DNA from 4 places in the Arthrobacter sorbitolis genome. Region 1 is predicted to be linked to each of the others. Evidence: riboswitches for the same ligand, from Rfam matches in the RefSeq annotation. Region 1 holds a riboswitch; each other region holds the start of a gene.

Region 1 (4,818 bases):
CCGCCATCTACAACGAGAACCTGCGCATCGTCGCCTCGCGGCACGAGGCGGTCATCGCCGACATGTGGGCCCTGCGTCAGCTCAAGAACCCGCAGATGTGGTCCTCGGACCGCCTGCACTTCTCGCCGCTCGGCCACCACACCATCGCGGCGATGGTGCTCGACACCCTCGCGGTGCGCCATACGCTCGAGCCGCTGCAGCCGAAGGACCTCCCGGTCCGGACGTGGCGGGCCGCCCGGGCGGAGGACCTCGTGTGGGCGCGCGAGTATTTCGTGCCCTGGGTGCTCCGGCGGCTGCGCCACCGGTCGTCGGGCGACGGCGTCATCGCGAAGCGTCCGGAGCCCGTGCCGATCTTCGGGCCGGGGATGCCGCCGGGCGCCGCGGGCTAGCGGCGTCCCGCGCGGCACCCGCCGTCCCGGGCGTCGAGGTGCTCAGTCGTCGAGGTGCTCAGCCGTCGAGGGAAACCTCGCCGTTGGCCACCGCGTCGGCGCAGGCGCTGAGGTCGGGGCCGGGCTTGAAGTCGACGAACTGCGGCTGCAGTTTCTGGAAGAGGAACTCGTAGACCTCGTCGCGGGACTTCCCGTCCAGCGTCTCCACGGCCTCGCGGACCGCACCCTGCAGGGCGCGGTCGGAGTCCAGCAGGATCTTGTCGCGTGCTTCCTGGTTCCAGCCGATGGTGCTCAGTTCCACGAACAGCTCCTCGCGTCGAAGGGTCCGCGGCGGCTGCCGCAGGACGTGCCCGCCGCTTCATAAGCAGGCTTAGCTCCAAGCCTAGGTGCCCGCGGGAGGAAACCCAACCGATAGATCCGCCTCCGGGTAGAAGGTGGCGCGGAGCTGGTCGTCGAGCTGGTGGATCTGGGTCAGGAAGGCGTCGTGGCCCACCGGCGAGGAGATCATGTGGACGGGGACGGCCCCGGGCAGGGCTGCGGCGAGCCGCGTCGACTGTGCCGGGAAGTAGAGCCTGTCGCTGTCCACCGCCGCGATGAAGAACTCCGACGTCGAGGCTCCGAGGGCGCTGGCGAGGCTCCCGCGCCCCCGGGCCGCGTCGTGGCTCATGAGCGCCTCGGTCAGCACGACGTAGCTGTTCGCGTCGAACCGGTGCACCAGCTTGTCCGCCTGGTGGTCGAGGTAGCTCTCGACCTGGTAGCGGCCCCGGTCGGCGGGCAGGACGGCCCCGAAGGGCTGCTCGTCGTCCTGCTCCGCCCGACCGAAGCGTGCTTCCAGTTCGAGCTCGGACCGGTAGGTGATGTGCGCGATGCGCCGGGCGAGGCCGAGGCCCGCATCCGGGTGCGGGCCGTCGTAGTAGTCGCCGCGGCGGTACGCCGGGTCGAGCCGGATGGCCTGCAGCTGTGCCTGGGCGAACGCTATCTGTTCGGCCGAACTGGCGGCGGTGCAGGCGACGACGGCGCAGCGCGCCACACGCTCCGGGTACATCAGGGCCCACTCGAGGGCACGTGCGCCGCCCATCGACCCTCCGAGCACCGAGTGCCAGCGCCCGACGCCGAGCTGATCGGCGAGCAGGGCCTCCGCCCGCACGGAGTCGCGGATGGTGACGAACGGGAAGCGCGAGCCCCAGGGTGTGCCGTCGGGGGCCGGGCTGGCCGGGCCCGTCGACCCGTAGCAGCCCCCCAGCATGTTGATGGACACCACGAAGTACCGGTCGGTGTCCACCGTGCGGCCGGGGCCCACGAGCGAGTCCCACCAGCCCTCCTCCTCCGACGCTCCGCGTGCCACGTGGGAGCTGCCGGTCAGGGCATGCTGCACGAGCACGGCGTTGGAGCCGTCCGGGTCGAGCCGCCCCCAGGTCTCGAAGGCGAGCTGGACGTCGGGCAGTTCGCCCCCGGTCTCCAGGGCCAGCGGCCCGATCGACGCGATACGCAGGAGGCCGTCTCCCGACGGGGCGCCGTCGATCCCGGGGTGGAGCGGAGCAGCAGGGTAGGTGGTCACGAAGGGCTAGGCTCCTTTGGCGGCGCGGAAGCCCGCGTCGAGGTCGGCGAGGATGTCGGTGATGTTCTCCAGGCCGACGGCCAACCGGACGAGGCCCGGGCGCACCCCTGCGGTGAGCTGCGCCTCCGCCCCGAGCTGGCTGTGCGTGGTCGATGCCGGGTGGATGACGAGCGAGCGGACGTCGCCGACGTTCGCGACGTGGGAGTGCAGCTCGAGGGCGTCCACGAAACGCTTGCCCGCCTCCAGGCCTCCGGCGATGTCGAAGCTGACGATCGCGCCCGTACCGTTCCGCCCGTACTTCCTCCCGCGCTCGTACCAGGGGCTCGAGGCGAGTCCCGCGTAGGCGACGCCTTCGACGTCGTCGTGCCCCTCGAGCCATTCGGCGACCGCCTGCGCGTTCTGGACGTGGCGCTCCAGGCGCAGGCTGAGGGTCTCCAGGCCCTGCCCGATGAGGAAGGCGTTGAAGGGCGAGACGGCGGAGCCGAGGTCCCGCAGCAGCTGCACCCGCGCCTTCAGGATGTATGCGAGGTTGGCGCCGAGCGCGCCGCCGACGCCGAGGTCCCGGGCGTAGACCAGCCCGTGGTAGCTCTCGTCGGGCGTGTTGAAGCCCGGGAAGCGCTCGGGGTGCTGCGCGAAGTCGAAGTTCCCCGAGTCCACGATGACGCCGGCGATGGCGGTGCCGTGCCCGCCGAGGTATTTCGTCGCCGAGTGCACCACGATGTCCGCACCCCACTCGATCGGCCGGATCAGGTACGGCGTCGAGAGCGTGTTGTCCACGATCAGGGGCAGCCCGTGCTCGTGGGCGACGGCGCTGATGCCCTCCAGGTCGAGGACGTCCTGCCGGGGGTTGGACACGACCTCGCCGAAGAAGAGCTTCGTGTTCGGGCGGACGGCGGCCCGCCACTGCTCGAGGTCGTCGGGATCCTGCACGAACGTGGTCTCGATGCCGAACTTCTTCAGCGTGTGCTTGAGGAGGTTGTAGGTGCCCCCGTACAGGCTGGGGCTGGCCACGATGTGGTCCCCTGCCTCGGCGACGTTCAGGATCGCGAAGGTCTCCGCGGCCTGCCCGGAGGCGAGCAGCAGCGCGCCGACCCCGCCTTCGAGGCTCGCGATCCTGGTCTCCACCGCTTCCTGGGTGGGGTTCCCGATCCTCGTGTAGATGGGGGCGAGCTCCGTCAGCGCGAACCGGTTCGCGGCGCTCTCCGCGCTCGGGAAGACGAACGACGTCGTCTGGTAGATGGGGAGCGCACGCGCCCCCGTGGCTGGATCCGGCACCTGGCCGGCATGGATCTGGCGTGTCTCAAAGGACCAATCGTCGGACATGGTGCTCCCTCTTGGAAGGGCCCCTCCTCGTCCGCTGCCCCGTCGACGGGGTCGCCGCCCCGGGTGCATCGGCTCCGCAGGAGCCCGCGCTTGCGCGGCGCCGGTCCGGCGCCGCACCTGGTCCTCACCCGGGGCACCCCACCGCGGTTGGAGGGTTGCCGGCCAGCAAGCCGGGGCTTCGCGCTGGCACTCATGACCTGCCTTCATGAAAGCCCATGGGAGCTGATCCGGCAACACGTATGACATCGCATGAAGGAGCCCGGTCCGCGCCTTCCGAGGGGGTGGTACGGATGGGGATCGAGGGGCGGATGGGAAGCCGGATCAGGAGTAAGGGCACCCTTAGTCGAGACGCACATCACTTAGTGCAACACTGTCCGCATGCGCCTGGACCACGTCTCTTACGCCTGTGAACCCGATGGACTTGCCGCGACGGCCGACCGCATCTCGGCCCGGCTCGGCATGGAGCCCGTGAAGGGCGGTGTGCACCCCCGCTTCGGCACCCGCAACATGATCTTCCCCCTCGCGAACGGCCAGTACCTCGAGGTCGTCGAGGTCCTCAACCACCCCGCATCCGACAAGGCGCCGTTCGGCCAGGCCGTCCGCGCCCGCTCCGAGGCCGGTGGGGGCTGGATGGGCTGGTGCGTCGCCGTCGACGACCTCGGGCCCTTCGAGGAGCGCCTCGGCCGCAGCGCGGTCCCGGGCAACCGCAAGTTCCCCGACGGCCAGGAACTGACCTGGCAGCAGATCGGCATCAAGGGGCTCATCGCCGATCCGCAGGTCCCCTACCTGCTCCGGTGGGACGAGGGGACCGAGGAGCTCCACCCCTCGAAGGCCCGGCCGGCCTCCGTCAAGCTGGACTGCCTGACCATCGCGGGCTCCTCCGAGCGGGTGACCGAATGGCTCGGCACCGACGTCGAGGAGACGCTCGACGGTGTCCAGGTCCAGTGGATCGCGCCGAGGGGCACGCCGGGCATCATGTCCGTGACGTTCGAGACCACCGACGGCCGCATCGAGATCTGACCGATCGGACCGCAGGGAGAGGGACCGGACGACTCGTCCGGTCCCTCCTTCATCGGTATCCGTCGGTCCGGCCCGTGCGCGGTCAGGCGTGGGTGTAGGTGAGGCAGTCGGCGGCCTCGGCGCCGGGGCCCACCTTGACGGCCGGTGCGCTGCAGAGCAGGTCGTGGTTGAACGAGCACTCCGAACGCTGGCAGGCCCCGACATGCGCGAGCATCTTCGGGAGGCCGCCGCTGACGGACGTGTCGATGAAGGTGGCGCAGGACGCGTGTTCCTCGGACCCGGACACCGTGATCGCGACGGCGGTACAGCCGTCGTGGTTGAACGAGCAGTTGTGGACGCTGCACTCGGAGACACTCGTGATGCTCATCGTTCCTCCTGGTTCGTGGGTGGCCCGCCGGAACCGCGGATCCCCGCCGGGTGGACCCACGCTAGCACCGCGGCCTCGGATAATTTAGTCATGATCCGCGTGCGCAACCAGGCAAGGAGAGCCTTCGCCCGGTCAGCCGCCGATCCCGATGGCGGGCCCGA
Region 2 (4,818 bases), on a different contig from region 1:
GGCGCTCGTCGTGATCATCGTCTGCCTCCTGCAGTCCAGCAGGGCCCGCACCCTCCTGGGACGGCGCAGGCGTCCCGTGACCGAGCAGTCCACGGTGGAGGTGGCCGTCTGATGTCCGTCCTCACGCGCACACCCGCTCCGCTCGACCGCTCCCGGATCAGCCGCCTGCAGGGCAGGGCGCGGTACGCGCCCACCCTTGCGACGGTGGGCCTGTTCCTCGCGATGTTCGCCGTCGGCGCCGCCATGTACCCGGGGTTCCTGTCCGGGCAGGTCTTCCTCAACCTCCTGATCGACAACACCTTCCTCATCGTGCTCGCCGTGGGCATGACGTTCGTGATCCTCACCGGGGGCATCGACCTGTCGGTCGGCTCCGTCGTCGCGCTGTCCATGATGATCGCCGCCTCCCTCCTGCAGGCCGGCTGGAACCCGGTCGCGGTGATCGCCCTCGTGCTCCTGACGGGCGCGACCTTCGGCCTGCTCATGGGGCTGGTCATCCAGGTCTTCGAGATCCAGCCGTTCATCGTCACCCTCGCGGGCCTGTTCCTGGCGCGCGGCCTCTGCTACGTCATCAGCGTCGACTCCATCACCGTGACGGACCCGTTCTTCACGTCCATGGCCCAGGCGAGGATCCCGCTGGTGGGGAAGCTGTTCGTCTCCCCCGGCGTCGTGATCGCGCTGCTCGTCGTCGCCGCCGCGTTCTACGTACTGCACCAGACGCGGTTCGGCCGGACCGTGTACGCCATCGGCGGCGGCGAGTCCTCGGCGTTGCTCATGGGCCTCGCCGTCCCGCGCACGAAGGTCCTCGTGTACGGGATCAGCGGACTGTGCTCCGCGATCGCCGGGATCCTGTTCTCGTTCTACAGCCTCTCCGGGTACAGCCTGGCGGCCACGGGCCTCGAGCTGGACGCGATCGCCGCCGTGGTGGTGGGTGGGACGCTGCTCACCGGAGGGTACGGCTACGTGCTCGGGTCCCTCGCGGGGGTGCTCGTCCTCGGCATCGTCCAGACCTTCATTTCCTACGAGGGCACCCTCAGCTCCTGGTGGACGCGCATCGTGATCGGCGCCCTGCTCCTCGCGTTCATCCTGCTGCAGAAACTCTTCACCCGGAAGGTGAGACTCACCTGACGACCGCGGATCCTCCGGCCGATACGCTGGGACCCATGACCGTTCTCGTGTTCCTCGACCCCGCCTCCGACGACGGCAGGATCGCGGATGCCGCGCAGCCGCAGCTGATGGCCACCGATCTCGGTGCCACCCGCGGGGACGGGGTCTTCGAATCGATGCTGGCCGTCGACGGGACGCCCCGGAAGGAACAGGCGCACCTGGCGAGGCTCGCGGCGTCGGCCGCCGCCCTCGACCTCGCGGTGCCCGACGCCGGCGCGTGGAGCCGTGCCATCCGCACGGGCCTCCGCGAGTTCGCCGCGGCGGACCCGGGCAGGAGCACCGCCGTCGTGAAGCTGGTCGCCACGCGCGGCATGGAGGGCGCCGGACGCGCGACGGCGTGGGTGCAGGTCGCGCCCGTCCCGGCGGCCACGCTGGCGCAGCGCGAGGCGGGCCTGAAGGTCCTCCTGCTCGAGCGCGGGTACGACAGCACCGTGGCACAGCGCGCCCCGTGGCTGCTCCTGGGCGCCAAGACCCTCTCCTACGCGGTCAACATGGCCGCGATCCGCCACGCGAAGGCCGCCGGCGCCGACGACGTCATCTTCACCTCCTCCGACGGCAAGGTCCTCGAGGGGCCCACCTCCACCGTGCTGCTCGCCCACGAGCGCGACGGGCGGAAGACCCTCGTCACACCGCAGCTCGAGAGCGGGATCCTGGCGGGCACCTCGCAGGCCGCACTGTTCACCGCGGCGAAGGAGCAGGGGTGGGACCTCGGGTACGGTCCGCTCGAACCGCACCACCTCTTCGAGGCCGACGCCGTCTGGCTCATCTCGAGCATCCGGCTCCTCGCGCCGGTCCTCTCGCTCGACGGCCGGGAGCTCCGCACCTCGGCCGCCCTTACGGCCGAACTCACCGCACTCGTGGACCGTTTCGTGTAATCTCCGCCACACAATGCGCCCCAGGAGGCGGATTTCGACGTCAAGAACCGGAATAGTGACGTTCCCGTTTTGACCCGGCCCTCCGTGCTGCCCTAGCGTTTTGCTCAAATCAAGAGTTCCAGCCATCGGCCCTGGCCGGCTGGACAGCAACCCTCTCCCGTAGTGGGGTGCTCCAGGTGAAGATTCGGCCGCCGGGTCCAGTCCCCCGGTTGGCAAGTACGGCGTCGTGCGGTCCGTCCCGGTGTTTCCTCCGGGTCCGCCCGCCACAGCGCGCACAGCCCAGAACAGCGAGCGTGTCACCCAGCAGCCAGTCGTTCCCCCGCCGGCCTCCGGCGTCCAGCAGCCCCACCCAGCGCGCCCCTCTCGGGGCCCGCCTCGAAGAAGGACACCATGAACCTCTCCCGCAAGGTCCTCGCGGTACTGACCGTGCCCCTGCTCGCCCTGACCGTCTCCTGCGGCAGCAGCAGCAGCAGCGAACCCACCGAGACCACCGACGCCCTGGCCGGCAGCGACCAGCAGTCGCTGGACAAGTACACCACCGAGACCACCACCCCGGTCGAGGAGATCGACACGGCGGAACTCGGCCTCATCACCGACGGCACGCTGCGCGTCGGGACGCTCTCCGACGCACCGCCGAACATCTTCCTGGAGGACGGCGTCTTCACCGGCTACGACAACGAACTGCTGCGCGCCATCGGCGACAAGCTCGGCCTCGAGGTGGAGTTCGCGTCCACCGACTTCTCGGCGCTGCTCGCCCAGGTGCAGAACAAGCAGTACGACGTCGGATCCTCGTCGATCTCCACGACGGAGGCCCGTCGCGAGAACGTCGGCTTCACCAACGGCTACGACTTCGGCTACATGGCCGTCGTCGCGAAGAACGGCTCCTCGGTCACCGGCTTCGACTCGCTGTCCGAGAGCACCCGCATCGGCGTGGTCCAGGGAACCGTCCAGGACGACTACGTCTCCAACACCCTCGGCCTCGAGCCCGTGCGCTTCCCGGACTACAACACCGTGTACGCCAACGTGAAGAACGGCCAGGTGGACGCGTGGGTCGCGCCGTCGCAGCAGGCCACCGGACAGGTGAAGGAGGGCGACGACACCACGATCGCCGAGACGATCATCAACACCGAGAACTTCACCGCGTACGCCGTGAACAGCGAGAACCAGCCCCTCATCGACGCCCTCAATGCTGGCCTCGACGCCGTCGTCGCCGACGGCACCTGGACGGAGCTCACCGAGGAGTGGTACCCGGACCGCGAGATGCCCTCCGACTGGAAGCCCGGCAGCAAAGCCGTGGAAGTAAAGTAGCGGTCCCTGCATGGATGCCCTCGAACAGCTCGGCAAGACGTTCTTCGACTGGGAGGCGATGGCCGCAGTCCTGCCCGACCTCCTGACCGTCGGACTGCCGAACACGCTCATGCTCGCCCTGGCCTCAGGGATCATCGGGACGATCGTCGGCATGATCCTCGCGATCATGGGGATCTCGCGGAACCGGGTGCTGCGGTGGATCGCCCGCATCTACACGGACATCTTCCGCGGGCTGCCCGCCGTCGTGATCATCCTGCTCATCGGTCTGGGGCTCGGCCCGATCCTCCGGCAGGTCACGGGCAGCACCAGCCCGTACCCCCTGGGCATCCTCGCCCTCTCGCTGATCGCCTCGGCGTACATCGGCGAGATCTTCCGGTCCGGCATCCAGAGCGTGGAGAAGGGCCAGCTGGAGGCCTCGCGTGCCCTGGGCTTCAGTTACGGCTCGTCCATGCAGCTCGTGGTGGTCCCCCAGGGCGTGCGGCGCGTGCTGCCCGCCCTGGTGAACCAGTTCATCTCGCTCATCAAGGAGTCGTCGCTGATCTACTTCATCGGGCTCGTCGCCAGTGAGCGGGAGCTCTTCCGGGTCGGCAACGACGCGGCGAGCAACACCGGCAACCTGTCGCCGCTTATCGCGGCCGGGGTGCTCTACCTGTGCCTGACCATCCCGCTGACCCACCTGGTCAACTTCATCGACAACCGGCTCCGCGTGGGCAAGAAGCAGAAGCCCGAACCGGACGAACTGGCCGCGAAGATCGGCGAAGGAGCGAAGGCGTGACGACTCTCGAATCGGGAACCCTGACCGGGCAGAACCTGCACCTGTCCTTCGGCACCAACCACGTGCTGCGCGGGATCGACCTGCACGTGGAGCAGGGCACGACGGCGTCCGTCATCGGCCCGTCGGGCTCCGGGAAGTCGACGCTCCTGCGCGTCCTGAACCGGCTGATCGAACCGGACGAGGGGGACATCCTGCTCGACGGCCGGTCCGTTCTCAAGGACAACCCGGACGAGCTGCGCCGGCGCATCGGCATGGTGTTCCAGCAGTTCAACCTCTTCCCGCACAAGACGGTGCTGGAGAACGTCTCGCTGGCCCTCCGGAAGCTCCGCCGGATGTCGGCCGGCGAGGCGCGGGAGAAGGCCCTCGCCCAGCTGGACCTCGTGGGCCTGAAGCACAAGGCCGACGTCCGTCCGGGCAACCTCTCGGGCGGGCAGCAGCAGCGCGTGGCCATCGCCCGAGCGCTCGCCATGGACCCCGAGGTGATGTTCTTCGACGAGGCGACCTCCGCCCTGGACCCCGAACTCGTCAAGGGCGTCCTCGCCCTCATGGCGGATCTCGCGACGGCGGGCATGACCATGGTCGTCGTCACCCACGAGATGGGTTTCTCGCGCAACGTCTCGGACACCGTGACCTTCATGGATGCCGGCGTCGTGGTGGAGACCGGCCCACCGGCCGCGCTCTTCGACGATCCGCAGA
Region 3 (4,818 bases), on a different contig from region 1:
TCGCGGAATCGAGCCACTTGCCGGAGACACCGGCGGTGATGCCGAGCGCGCCGCCGAGCACCAGGCCGATCGCCGTGGCGGCGAGGCCGAGGAGCAGGGACTGGCCGGTGCCGGCGATCACCCGGGAGAAGACGTCCCGGCCGTTCTGGTCGGTGCCGAACAGGTGCGCACCGTCCGGGGACTGGAAGGCGTTCGCGGGGTCGATCTCGAACGGGTCCTGGCGGAGGAAGACGGAGGGAGCGACGGCGGCCAGCACGAGGAAGGCCAGCAGTGCCGCGGCGATCCAGACCCCGATCGGGGTGCCCCGGACGAGGCGGGAGGTGCGCGATCGCGCCGTGGACGGCGTGGTGGCGGCCGAGCCGTCCACGGCCGTCGTCGTGGGGTCGAGGGTGAGGCTCATGCTGCTGTTCCCTTCGGGTTCGTGCGCGGATCGACCACGCGGTAGAGGACGTCCACCACGAGGTTCACGAGGATGTAGACCGCGGCGATGATGAAGACCACGGCGAGGGTGATGGGCAGGTCCCGGTTGATGATCGCGTCCACCAGGGACCGTCCGAGGCCGGGCCGGGCGAAGATGATCTCCGCGACCACGGCGGAGCTCACCAGGGAGCCGACCGCCCACGCCGAGAGCGTGAGCCCCGGCAGGATCGCATGCCGCAGGGCGTGCGTGATGCGGACGGAGGTGTCGCTGAGGCCGCGGGCGCGGGCGCTCAGGATGAAGGGCTGGGCGAGGGCGTCCTGGAAGGAGGAGCGGGTCACCTGCGCGATGAACCCGGCCAGGGGGATGGCGAGGGAGAGCGCGGGCAGGACGAGCGAGCGGAAGCCGTCGTTGCCGGCGACCGGGAACCAGCCGAGGGTGACGGCGAAGACCACGGCGAGCATGATGCCGACCCAGAACTGCGGGAGGGAGGCGAAGAACACCTCGACGGCCCGGCCCGCGCCGTCGAGCGTGCGCCCGCGGCCCACCGTGAGGAGCGTGAAGGCCAGCGCGATCACCCAGGCGAAGACCAGGGCCAGCCCGGCGAGCTGCAGCGTGGGCAGGATCTGCGGTCCGATGATCTCCAGGACCGGGACCTTGAAGATGTAGGACACCCCGAAGTCGCCGGTGAGGAGATCGCCCAGGTAGGCGAGGTACTGGACGAGGACCGGCTGGTCGAGCCCGTACTCCGCCCGGACGGCCGCGACCGTCTCAGGCGAGGGGGAGGAGCCCGCCCCGCCGAGGATCGCGGTGACCGGATCGCCCGGCGTGAGGCGGAGGACGAAGAACGTGAGGGTCACGGCCGCCCAGAGGACGAAGAGGCTGCCGGCCGCCCGCCGCACGATGACCTTGCCGGCGGTACCGGCCGTCGCCGTCGTGCGGGGTGCTGCGCTGAGTGAATCGAGGGACTGGGTGCTCATTCTGAATCCACCGCCGTGACGTCGTAGAGGTAGGGGAGGGACAGGCTCGGCTCGAGGGCGAGGTTCTCGTAGCGGTCGCTGCGGAGCGCCACCTGGCTGGCCTGGTTGTACAGCGGCAGCTGCAGGGCGTTGTCGCTCACGATCTGCTGCGCCCGGTAGTAGAGGTCCTCGCGCTCGGCGGGGTCGTCCGTGGCGAGGGCGTCGTTGAGGATGCCGTCCAGGCCGGGGTTGCGGAAGCCCGACCCGTTCGGCACGAAGCCCGCGGACTCGGTGTACTCGGAGGAGAAGACGATGCGCAGGACATCGGCCGTGTTGGTGTTCCAGTAGTCGGCGCGGAGGTCGTACGCGAAGTTGTTCCCCAGTTCGCTGACGGTCGCCCCGTCGCCGTTCTCGATCAGCACCTCGAACCCGGCCTTCTTCGCGGTGGCCTGGATCTGGGTGACCAGGGCCTGGTGCGCCGTGGGCCAGGCTCCGGGCGTGTAGGGGAAGTGCACGGTGAGGCGCTCGCCGTCCTTCACGCGGTAGCCCTCGTCGTCGCGCTCCGACCAGCCGGCCTCGTCGAGCAGGCGGGCCGCCTCGTCGGGGTCCGGGTCGTACACGTGCTCGAAGTCGGGGGAGTAGAAGCCCGTGGTGGAGCTCAGGGGTCCGCCGGCCCGGGTGACGGTGCCGAAGTAGACGCTGTCGATCCCGGCGTCCACGTAGGCGCTGTGCAGGAAGGCCTTGCGGACGGCCAGATCGTCGAACGGGGCGCGCGTGGTGTTGAGGATGAGGTTGGTCGGGTTGCCCGGCCGGTCCTGCAGGATGAGTTCGACGTTCGGGTCCGCCTCGGCCTCACCGAAATGCACGGACGGCATGAGGTCCAGGGCGTCCACCTGCCCGGCGCGGAGGAGCCCGTAGCGGGTCGAGTCCTCGGGGACGATGCGCCACTCGATCTTCTCGAGGTGCGCCGGACCCTCGTGCTCCGCGTAGGGCGGGGCCGAGTTGTAGTCCTCGTTCCGGACGAGGCTGACCTTCGACTGCGGGACGTAGTCGACGATCCTGTACGGCCCGGTCCCCACGGGGGAGTTGCAGTTCTCGGCCTGCGGACGCTTCAGCGCCTCGGGGGATTCGATGCCGAGGAACGGCTGGGCGAGGACCTCGAGGAACGCGGCGTAGGGGCGGTTGAGGGTGACGACGGCGGTGGTGTCGTCCACGACCTCGGTTCCCACGTAGGGCTTGAGGTAGCCTCCGGCCGTGCCGGACTGGGTGTCCGGATCCACCATGTGGTCGAGGTTCGCCTTGACCGCTTCGGCGGTGAGTTTCGTCCCGTCGGTGAACGAGACGTCGTCGCGCACGGTGAAGGTGTAGGTCAGGCCGTCGTCGGAGACCGACCAGTCCGTCGCCAGCCACGGATGGATCTTCCCCTCGCTGTCCTGTGACACCAGGGAGTCCAGGTAGTTGGCAGCGATGGACGCCTGCGGCATGTCGCCGTTGACGTGGGGGTCGAGGCAGGAGATGTCCTTGCCGGTCGCGAAGACGAACGTGTCGTCCTCGCCGGCCGCGGCCGTTCCGCCGCACCCGGAGAGGGTGAGGGCGAGTCCTGCTGCGCCGAGCAGGGCGAGTGTGCTGAGGGTGCGGGGGTGTGCTGTCGTCACGCGGGGCTCCTGAATCATCGCCCGATGGAGGGCAGACAGGACAGCCAGCAGTCACCACCGGACGTGCGCGCGCACGGCGGGGGAGACCAACGAAAGCGTGAAGCAACTCCATCGGTCCTGGCAGTAGCACCGTTCCCCGTTGCTACACGGGGAGGGTTGCTGCGGCGTCGTCGATCCAGGTCTCTCGGCCGCTCGGGATGGTTATGGACCCAGTCAAGCGCACCGGCCGCAGGGAGCGCCAGTGGTGCCCGTCATACGGGGTCATGCGGCGACCATAGGGGGTCATGCGGCGACGCAGGAGGCCCCTCCTTCGCGGAGCGACTCCGGGAGCCCGGGCCTCAGGTCCCGCAGTACGTCGTGTACCGGCCGAAGTCGTCCGGCGCGCCGGCCGCGTAGCGTTCCAGCCCCGGCCTCTCCTCGAAGGGGTTCGCGACGACGTCGACGAGCCGCGTGAGCGGATCGAGGTCGCCCGCGGTCGCGGCCTCCAGGGCCTCCTCGACGAGGTGGTTCCGCGGGATGTACACCGGGTTGACGCGGTCCATCGCGTCGGCGTCGGGCCCGAGGGCGAGCCACCGCTCGGCCCAGGCGTCGAACGCGGCGACGTCGAGCACCCTGTCGCGTGCGGGCCGGACGTCGCCGCGCACCACGGAGCCGAGGCCCCGGAAGAAGGACGTGTAGTCGACGTGGTTCTCCTGCAGCAGGGTGAGGACGTCGTTGGCCAGCGGCGAGGCGACCTCGTCGTCGACGTCGTCGGGCAGCCCCAGCTTGGCCTTCATGCCGGCGAGCCAGGCGGCGCCGTAGCGGGATCGGAAGGATTCCAGCACGCCGACGGCCAGGGCGACCGCCTGCTCCTGGTCCTCGTCGATGAGCGGCAGCAGGGTCTCGGCGAGGCGTGCGAGGTTCCACTCGGCGATCAGCGGCTGGTTGGCGTAGGCGTAGCGGCCGCCGCGGTCGATGGAGCTGTAGACCGTGGCGTAGTCGAAGACGTCCATGAACGCGCACGGCCCGTAGTCGATGGTCTCGCCCGAGATGGTCATGTTGTCCGTGTTCATCACGCCGTGCAGGAAGCCGACGAGCATCCACTGCGCCACGAGCGACGCCTGCGCGGACAGCACCGACTCGAACAGCGCGAGGTAGGGGCGTTCGGTGGACGCGGCCTCCGGGTAGTGGCGGCTGATCGCGTGATCGGCGAGGCGCGTGAGGAGGTCCTGGTTGCCGGTGGCGGCCGCGTACTGGAAGCTCCCGACGCGCAGGTGGCTGCTCGCGACGCGCGCCAGGACCGCGCCGGGCAGCATGGTCTCACGGCGCACCTCGCGTCCGGTGGCGACGACGGCGAGGGAGCGCGTGGTCGGGACGCCGAGGGCGTGCATGGCCTCGCTGACGATGTACTCGCGCAGCATGGGGCCGACGACGGCGAGGCCGTCACCGCCGCGCGCGAAGGGCGTGCGGCCCGAGCCCTTGAGGTGGAGGTCGCGGAGGCGGCCCGCGACGTCGGTCAGCTCGCCGAGCAGCAGCGCCCGGCCGTCGCCGAGGCCCGGGTTGAAGCTGCCGAACTGGTGGCCGGAGTAGGCCTGGGCCACGGGCGTCGCGCCGTCGGGTACCGAGGTGCCGACCAGCAGGGCGAGGCCCTCGGGGGAGCCGAGGAACCCCGGATCGAGCCCGAGGTCCGCGGCGACCGGACCGTTGAGGGCCAGGAGGCGGGGTGCGGGGGCGTCGTCGGCCTGCCAGGCGACCGCCATCTCGGGCAGTTCCCGCGCGAACCGGCTGTCGAAGCTGACCCTGGAGT
Region 4 (4,818 bases), on a different contig from region 1:
CAGCAGCTCCCGGGTGACGATGCTGTCCTGGTGCTCGCCGAGCGTCTTCTGCATGACCTGCGCCGCGTCGGCGATCCGGGCGACCTTCTTCCGTCCGATCGGCGCGGCCGCCTCGGCGGCGTAGCGCAACCGCTTTCCGTCCTTGCGGGCCTCGTGCAGGGCGGGGTGGTCGCCGAGACCGGCGGGGTGGCTCATCGCATCGTGGACCACCCTGCGCAGGCGTTCCATGTCCCGGTTGATGAGCGCCGGGATCACGCGGGAGGCGGGCTCGGCCGCACGGGGGGTCGTCACCGGATCGGCCACGAAGGCATCGAGGGTGTCCAGGAGGCGGAAGTAGCGTCCTCCGTCCAGCGCCTTCAGCACCTGGGCGCGGAACTTCTTGTAGTCCCCTCCGAGCTCGACGTCGACCCTGCGCCCGACCGGGCCCAGCAGGAGTTCCGCGGGTTCGTCGGCGAGCATCCGCTGGAGCCGCTCGTGCATCACCTGCGCGTCCCGCGCCTTCCCGAGGACCCCGGCCAGCCACTTGAGTTCCTCGCGCAGCAGCCGGACGGCCTCGGTGTCGTCGAGGAGGGTCCGGTACGTCGCCAGGACGGACCGTGCCCTCCGGATGGACACCCTCATCCGGTGGATCGCGTCCTGCCCGTCGACCCGCACCCGGGGGTCCTGCTGCTGGAGCACGGTCACCTGCTCCCGCAGGTAGGCGAGCAGGATGTCGCCGGCCGGACCACCCGGGGTCGGGACCGGGGGCGCCGCGGGCTCGTCCGGGACACGGTCGCCCAGGATCCGTGCCAGCTTCGACCGGTGAGCGGCGGCACGTGCACCCGCCGCCGTGACGACGGCCTCCGCGGCGCCCAGCAGATCCCTCGAGCCCTCGACCAGTTCGATCTCCCACTCACGCCAGCGCAGGGTGGACGGCGCGGACCCGGGCACCTCGGCGTGCACGTGGTCGTCCATGACATCGGCGAGGATCCGGCCCTCGGCACCGCGCAGGTGGTGGACGACGCGCCGGGTGTCCAGCCGGGCGACAGGAACGAGGGCGCTGTCCCTGACGTGCACCCGGATCAGTTTCAGGAGCGACTTGGGCACCGCCGAGCCCTTGCGCAGCGGTTCATGGTACTCGTGGCGCTCGTCGGGCCCGGCCGGCAGCTTGAGATGCCACCCGGCGTCCTCGCCGCCGGTCCGCCGTCGCAGGGTGATGCGGCGGGAAGCCAGCCGCAGGTCCTCGGTATCGAAGTACTCGGCCTCCAGGTGGTACTCCACCGGCTGGTCCACCGCCTCGATCCCGGGGACGTCCTCCAGAGCGGGAAGGGGCACGTCGTCATCGATGTCGAACTTCCGCTCGATCTCCACAGCAGGCTCAGGGCGCATACGGCACTGTATATCCTCGCCCGCCCACGCGTCAGCAGCCCCATCTCCCCACCCAGGATGCTGCCGCCGGGAAATCCGGCCGAAAGACCCTAGAGGGATTCCCGATCGTGGCGCATACTGGCTGCACTCAAGGACTGGCAGGAGTCCCTGGGATGACGAAGGTGCGCGTCGGCCGCCGCGCGATCGGTTCCGCACCCCCTGACGACGAAGGACACAGCCATGACCACTGAGCAGTCCGAGGCCCGACCCATGCGCCTCCGTACCCCCTCGCCCGTGCCCGCCGCAACGGGAGACCACGTATACCGCGTCGCACATCCGCTCTCGGAATCCGAGCTCAAGCGTCAGGGCGAGCGGCGTCGCGAAGCCGAGCGCAAGCTCGCCCTCCATATCCAGAGGTACCGGGAGACCCACCCGCTCCGCCGGGCCCACTGAAGCCGCCCCGACCGTCCGCGCACGCCGCCGTCCGGCCCGCGCCATGGATCAGCAGCTGCACTTCCTCACTGTCGCGACACCGGACCTCGACGCCGCACGGTCGTTCTACGACGGCGGACTGGGCTGGACGCCGGTCCTCGACGTCCCGGACGAGGTCATCTTCTACCAGGTGGCTCCCGGGATGCTGCTCGGGTTCTTCCTCGCGGACAAGTTCGCCCGGGACCTCGGACTCGACGTCGCGCCCGCACCGGCCGGCGTCACCCTGTCCCACAACGTGGGGTCCCCCGACGACGTCCGCGCCGTCGTCACCGCGATGGCGCGCGCCGGCGCCACGGTCCTCAAGGAGCCGCAGGAGAGCGCCTTCGGCGGCATCCTCCACTCCCTCGTGAGCGATCCGATCGGAGTGACGTGGGAGATCGCCCACAATCCCCGCTGGCGCATCCTCGACGACGGCACCGTCAGCCTGGGCTGAATTGACTGGCGGAATTCCCGCTCTCCGACGCTTCAGGACGCAATGGCCGGGGTGTCACATTTCTTTTTATTCGTCGAATTCCCCGGACATCTGCCTATGGTTGTCCCAGCTTCAAGAGACGCGGTCGCCAAGCTCCGACTGGACCGCGCGCCAACCCCATGTTCCTGGGTGGTTCGGATGACGAAGCGGCCTCCTCCTCGGCACCTGGTGCTGGTCCGGTGCAGGCAAGAGCACTCCGAAAGGCACTCATCGTGAGCTGTACGGCCCTCCCCTAGCACAACTCCGGCGCGTCCCGTCCGCGTCTCCTCCTTTCTTCCCGACCCCCGGCAATTCGCGCTGTGCGCTGTGCCGGAACATTTCCGAGGAATTCACCATGAATGCATCCGCACTACCCCCTGCCCGGAATCGCCTCGCATTCCGGCGGCTGACGGCCCTCTCCGCCGTCGGCCTCCTCGCCGTCCTGACCGGGTGCGCCGGTCCGGCCGGTCCGGCCTCCGCTCCGGACGGCGACCCGGTGCCCGGCGGCATCCTGGACGTGTCGATCTCGGCCGAGCCCGGCTGCCTCGACGGCCACGGCATCTCGGCGACCCAGCAGCAGTTCCTGGGCCGCCTGATCTACGACAACGTGGTGACCCTCGACGAGGACGGGGACATCGCCCCCTACCTCGCCGAGTCCTGGGACGTCTCGGCGGACGGCAGGACCTACACGTTCCACCTCCGGCAGGGCGTGACCTTCAGCGACGGCTCGCCCTGGAACGCCGAGGTCCTCGGGCAGAACTTCGAGCACATGAGGGACCCGGCCACGAAGTCGCCCCTCGCCGCTGCGTACATCGCCCCGTACGTGGACGGCACGGTGATCGACGAGTACACCTTCGAAGCGCACCTCGCCTACCCCTACACCCCCTTCCTCTACACGCTCGCGCAGTCCTGGCTCGGCATGAACTCGGGCAAGGCCATCGCCGAGTCCCCGGAGACGCTGTGCCAGGAACCGATCGGCACCGGACCCTTCACCGTCGCCGACTACCAGCCGGGCCAGAGCATCAGCTACGCCAAGCGGGAGGGCTACGACTGGGCGCCGGCGTGGCTCGAGGGCGACGGCGAGGCGTACCTCGACGGCGTCGAGGTCACGCTCGTCAGCGAACCCGTCATCCGCCACCAGTCCCTCGTCTCCGGCCAGTACGACCTGACGGAGAACCTCGCACCGCAGAACGCCGCCGCGGTGCAGGAGGACCCCGGCTTCACGTACGAGAACCTGCCCCGCACCGGCAGCCCCTACGTCCTCAGTTTCAACCTGAGCCGCGCGCCGTTCGACGACCTCGCGGTCCGCCAGGCGTTCGCCGCCGCCGTGGACACGGACGCCGTCACGGAGAGCCTCGGCTTCGGCACCTACACCCCGATCGACGGCTTCCTGTCGAAGCAGAGCAAGTACTACGACCCGTCGGTCGAGGGCGTCCTGACCCACGACCCGGAACGCGCGAACCAGCTCCTCGACGATGCCGGCTGGACCGGCCGCGACGACGAGGGCTTCCGCACGAAGGACGGGAAGCGGCTCACGGTCGAGGTGCCCACGGTCGAGAGTTCGACGCCGAGCCCCTTGCTGGTCCAGCTGCAGGGCGAGGCCAGGAAGGTCGGCTTCGACCTCCGGATCATCCAGCTCCCCCAGGCCCAGCTCACGGAACTGCGCTACGCCGGCGACTACGACGCCCTCGCCGGGGTATGGCACACCAACACCACCGACGTCCTGTTCATCCGCTACCACTCCTCCGAGATCACCGGCGAACGGATCGGCCAGAACTCGTCCTACGTGAACGACCCCGAACTCGACGGACTGCTCTCCGCGGCGCGCGAGGCCGACGACGGACCCGAGGCCGAGGAAGCCTACGCGAAGGCCCAGCACCGGCTGCTCGAGCTCGTGCCCGGTGTGCCGCTCTACGAGAACCCGAGCCAGTTCGCCTACGCGAACACCGTGCAGGACGTCACCGTGGACACCTCGCACCCGGTGCCCGTCCTGACGTACGCCTGGAAGGCCGAGTAGGTGACCGTCCTCCGCCGCATCCTCACACGGCTCGCGGTCGGCATCGGCGTCCTCTGGGGCGCGGCGACGCTGACGTTCCTCGCGGTCCACCTCATCCCGGGCGACACCGCGCTGCTGATCCTGGGCGGACCGGACGCGCGGCCCACCGCCGAGACACTGGCGCAGGTCCGCAGCGACTACCTCCTCGACCAGCCGTTCGTCGTCCAGTACGGCAGCTATGTCGGTAACCTCCTGCAGGGCGACCTCGGGCAGTCCTACAGGCTGCGCCTGCCCGTCACCGAGGCCATCGGGCAGCAGATCGGCGCGACGGCGGCACTCGCGGCGGCCGCCGCCGTCGTCGCCCTGCCCCTGACCTTCGCGGTCGCGATCCTGTCCGCGCAGCGCGCCACCTGGATCCGGTCGATCGTCTCGGGCATCGAGGTGGTCTTCGCCGCCACGCCGACGTTCATCATCGGCTTCGCGCTGCTCATCGTCTTCTCGTTCACCCTGCGCTGGTTCCCCATCGGGGGCA

What was found. A riboswitch is a leader RNA that binds a small molecule or an ion and turns the genes downstream of it on or off. The one in region 1 is predicted to bind S-adenosylmethionine.
Region 2: linked by a shared signal. The riboswitch ahead of ACX80K_RS05685 (ABC transporter substrate-binding protein) and the one ahead of ACX80K_RS12540 (bifunctional o-acetylhomoserine/o-acetylserine sulfhydrylase) in region 1 are both predicted to bind S-adenosylmethionine.
Region 3: linked by a shared signal. The riboswitch ahead of ACX80K_RS13100 (ABC transporter substrate-binding protein) and the one ahead of ACX80K_RS12540 (bifunctional o-acetylhomoserine/o-acetylserine sulfhydrylase) in region 1 are both predicted to bind S-adenosylmethionine.
Region 4: linked by a shared signal. The riboswitch ahead of ACX80K_RS02310 (ABC transporter substrate-binding protein) and the one ahead of ACX80K_RS12540 (bifunctional o-acetylhomoserine/o-acetylserine sulfhydrylase) in region 1 are both predicted to bind S-adenosylmethionine.

Annotation. Positions count from the first base shown of each region.
Region 1 is NZ_JBTNDM010000006.1:132,735-137,552, reverse strand. It holds gene ACX80K_RS12555 (SGNH/GDSL hydrolase family protein) at 1-389, shown strand, start outside; gene ACX80K_RS12550 (hypothetical protein) at 448-690, opposite strand; gene metX (homoserine O-acetyltransferase MetX) at 772-1,947, opposite strand; gene ACX80K_RS12540 (bifunctional o-acetylhomoserine/o-acetylserine sulfhydrylase) at 1,954-3,270, opposite strand; SAM riboswitch class IV at 3,352-3,468, opposite strand; gene ACX80K_RS12535 (VOC family protein) at 3,649-4,290, shown strand; gene ACX80K_RS12530 (DUF1540 domain-containing protein) at 4,373-4,657, opposite strand; gene ACX80K_RS12525 (CPBP family intramembrane glutamic endopeptidase) at 4,790-4,818, opposite strand, start outside.
Region 2 is NZ_JBTNDM010000002.1:218,948-223,765, reverse strand. It holds gene ACX80K_RS05700 (ABC transporter permease) at 1-112, shown strand, start outside; gene yjfF (galactofuranose ABC transporter, permease protein YjfF) at 112-1,125, shown strand; gene ACX80K_RS05690 (aminodeoxychorismate lyase) at 1,161-2,039, shown strand; SAM riboswitch class IV at 2,147-2,264, shown strand; gene ACX80K_RS05685 (ABC transporter substrate-binding protein) at 2,430-3,347, shown strand; gene ACX80K_RS05680 (amino acid ABC transporter permease) at 3,358-4,122, shown strand; gene ACX80K_RS05675 (amino acid ABC transporter ATP-binding protein) at 4,119-4,818, shown strand, end outside.
Region 3 is NZ_JBTNDM010000007.1:82,066-86,883, forward strand. It holds gene ACX80K_RS13090 (ABC transporter permease) at 1-400, opposite strand, end outside; gene ACX80K_RS13095 (ABC transporter permease) at 397-1,398, opposite strand; gene ACX80K_RS13100 (ABC transporter substrate-binding protein) at 1,395-3,032, opposite strand; SAM riboswitch class I at 3,138-3,236, opposite strand; gene ACX80K_RS13105 (protein adenylyltransferase SelO) at 3,371-4,818, opposite strand, start outside.
Region 4 is NZ_JBTNDM010000001.1:468,304-473,121, reverse strand. It holds gene ACX80K_RS02325 (CYTH and CHAD domain-containing protein) at 1-1,368, opposite strand, end outside; gene ACX80K_RS02320 (hypothetical protein) at 1,588-1,800, shown strand; gene ACX80K_RS02315 (VOC family protein) at 1,844-2,272, shown strand; SAM riboswitch class IV at 2,382-2,509, shown strand; gene ACX80K_RS02310 (ABC transporter substrate-binding protein) at 2,646-4,307, shown strand; gene ACX80K_RS02305 (ABC transporter permease) at 4,308-4,818, shown strand, end outside.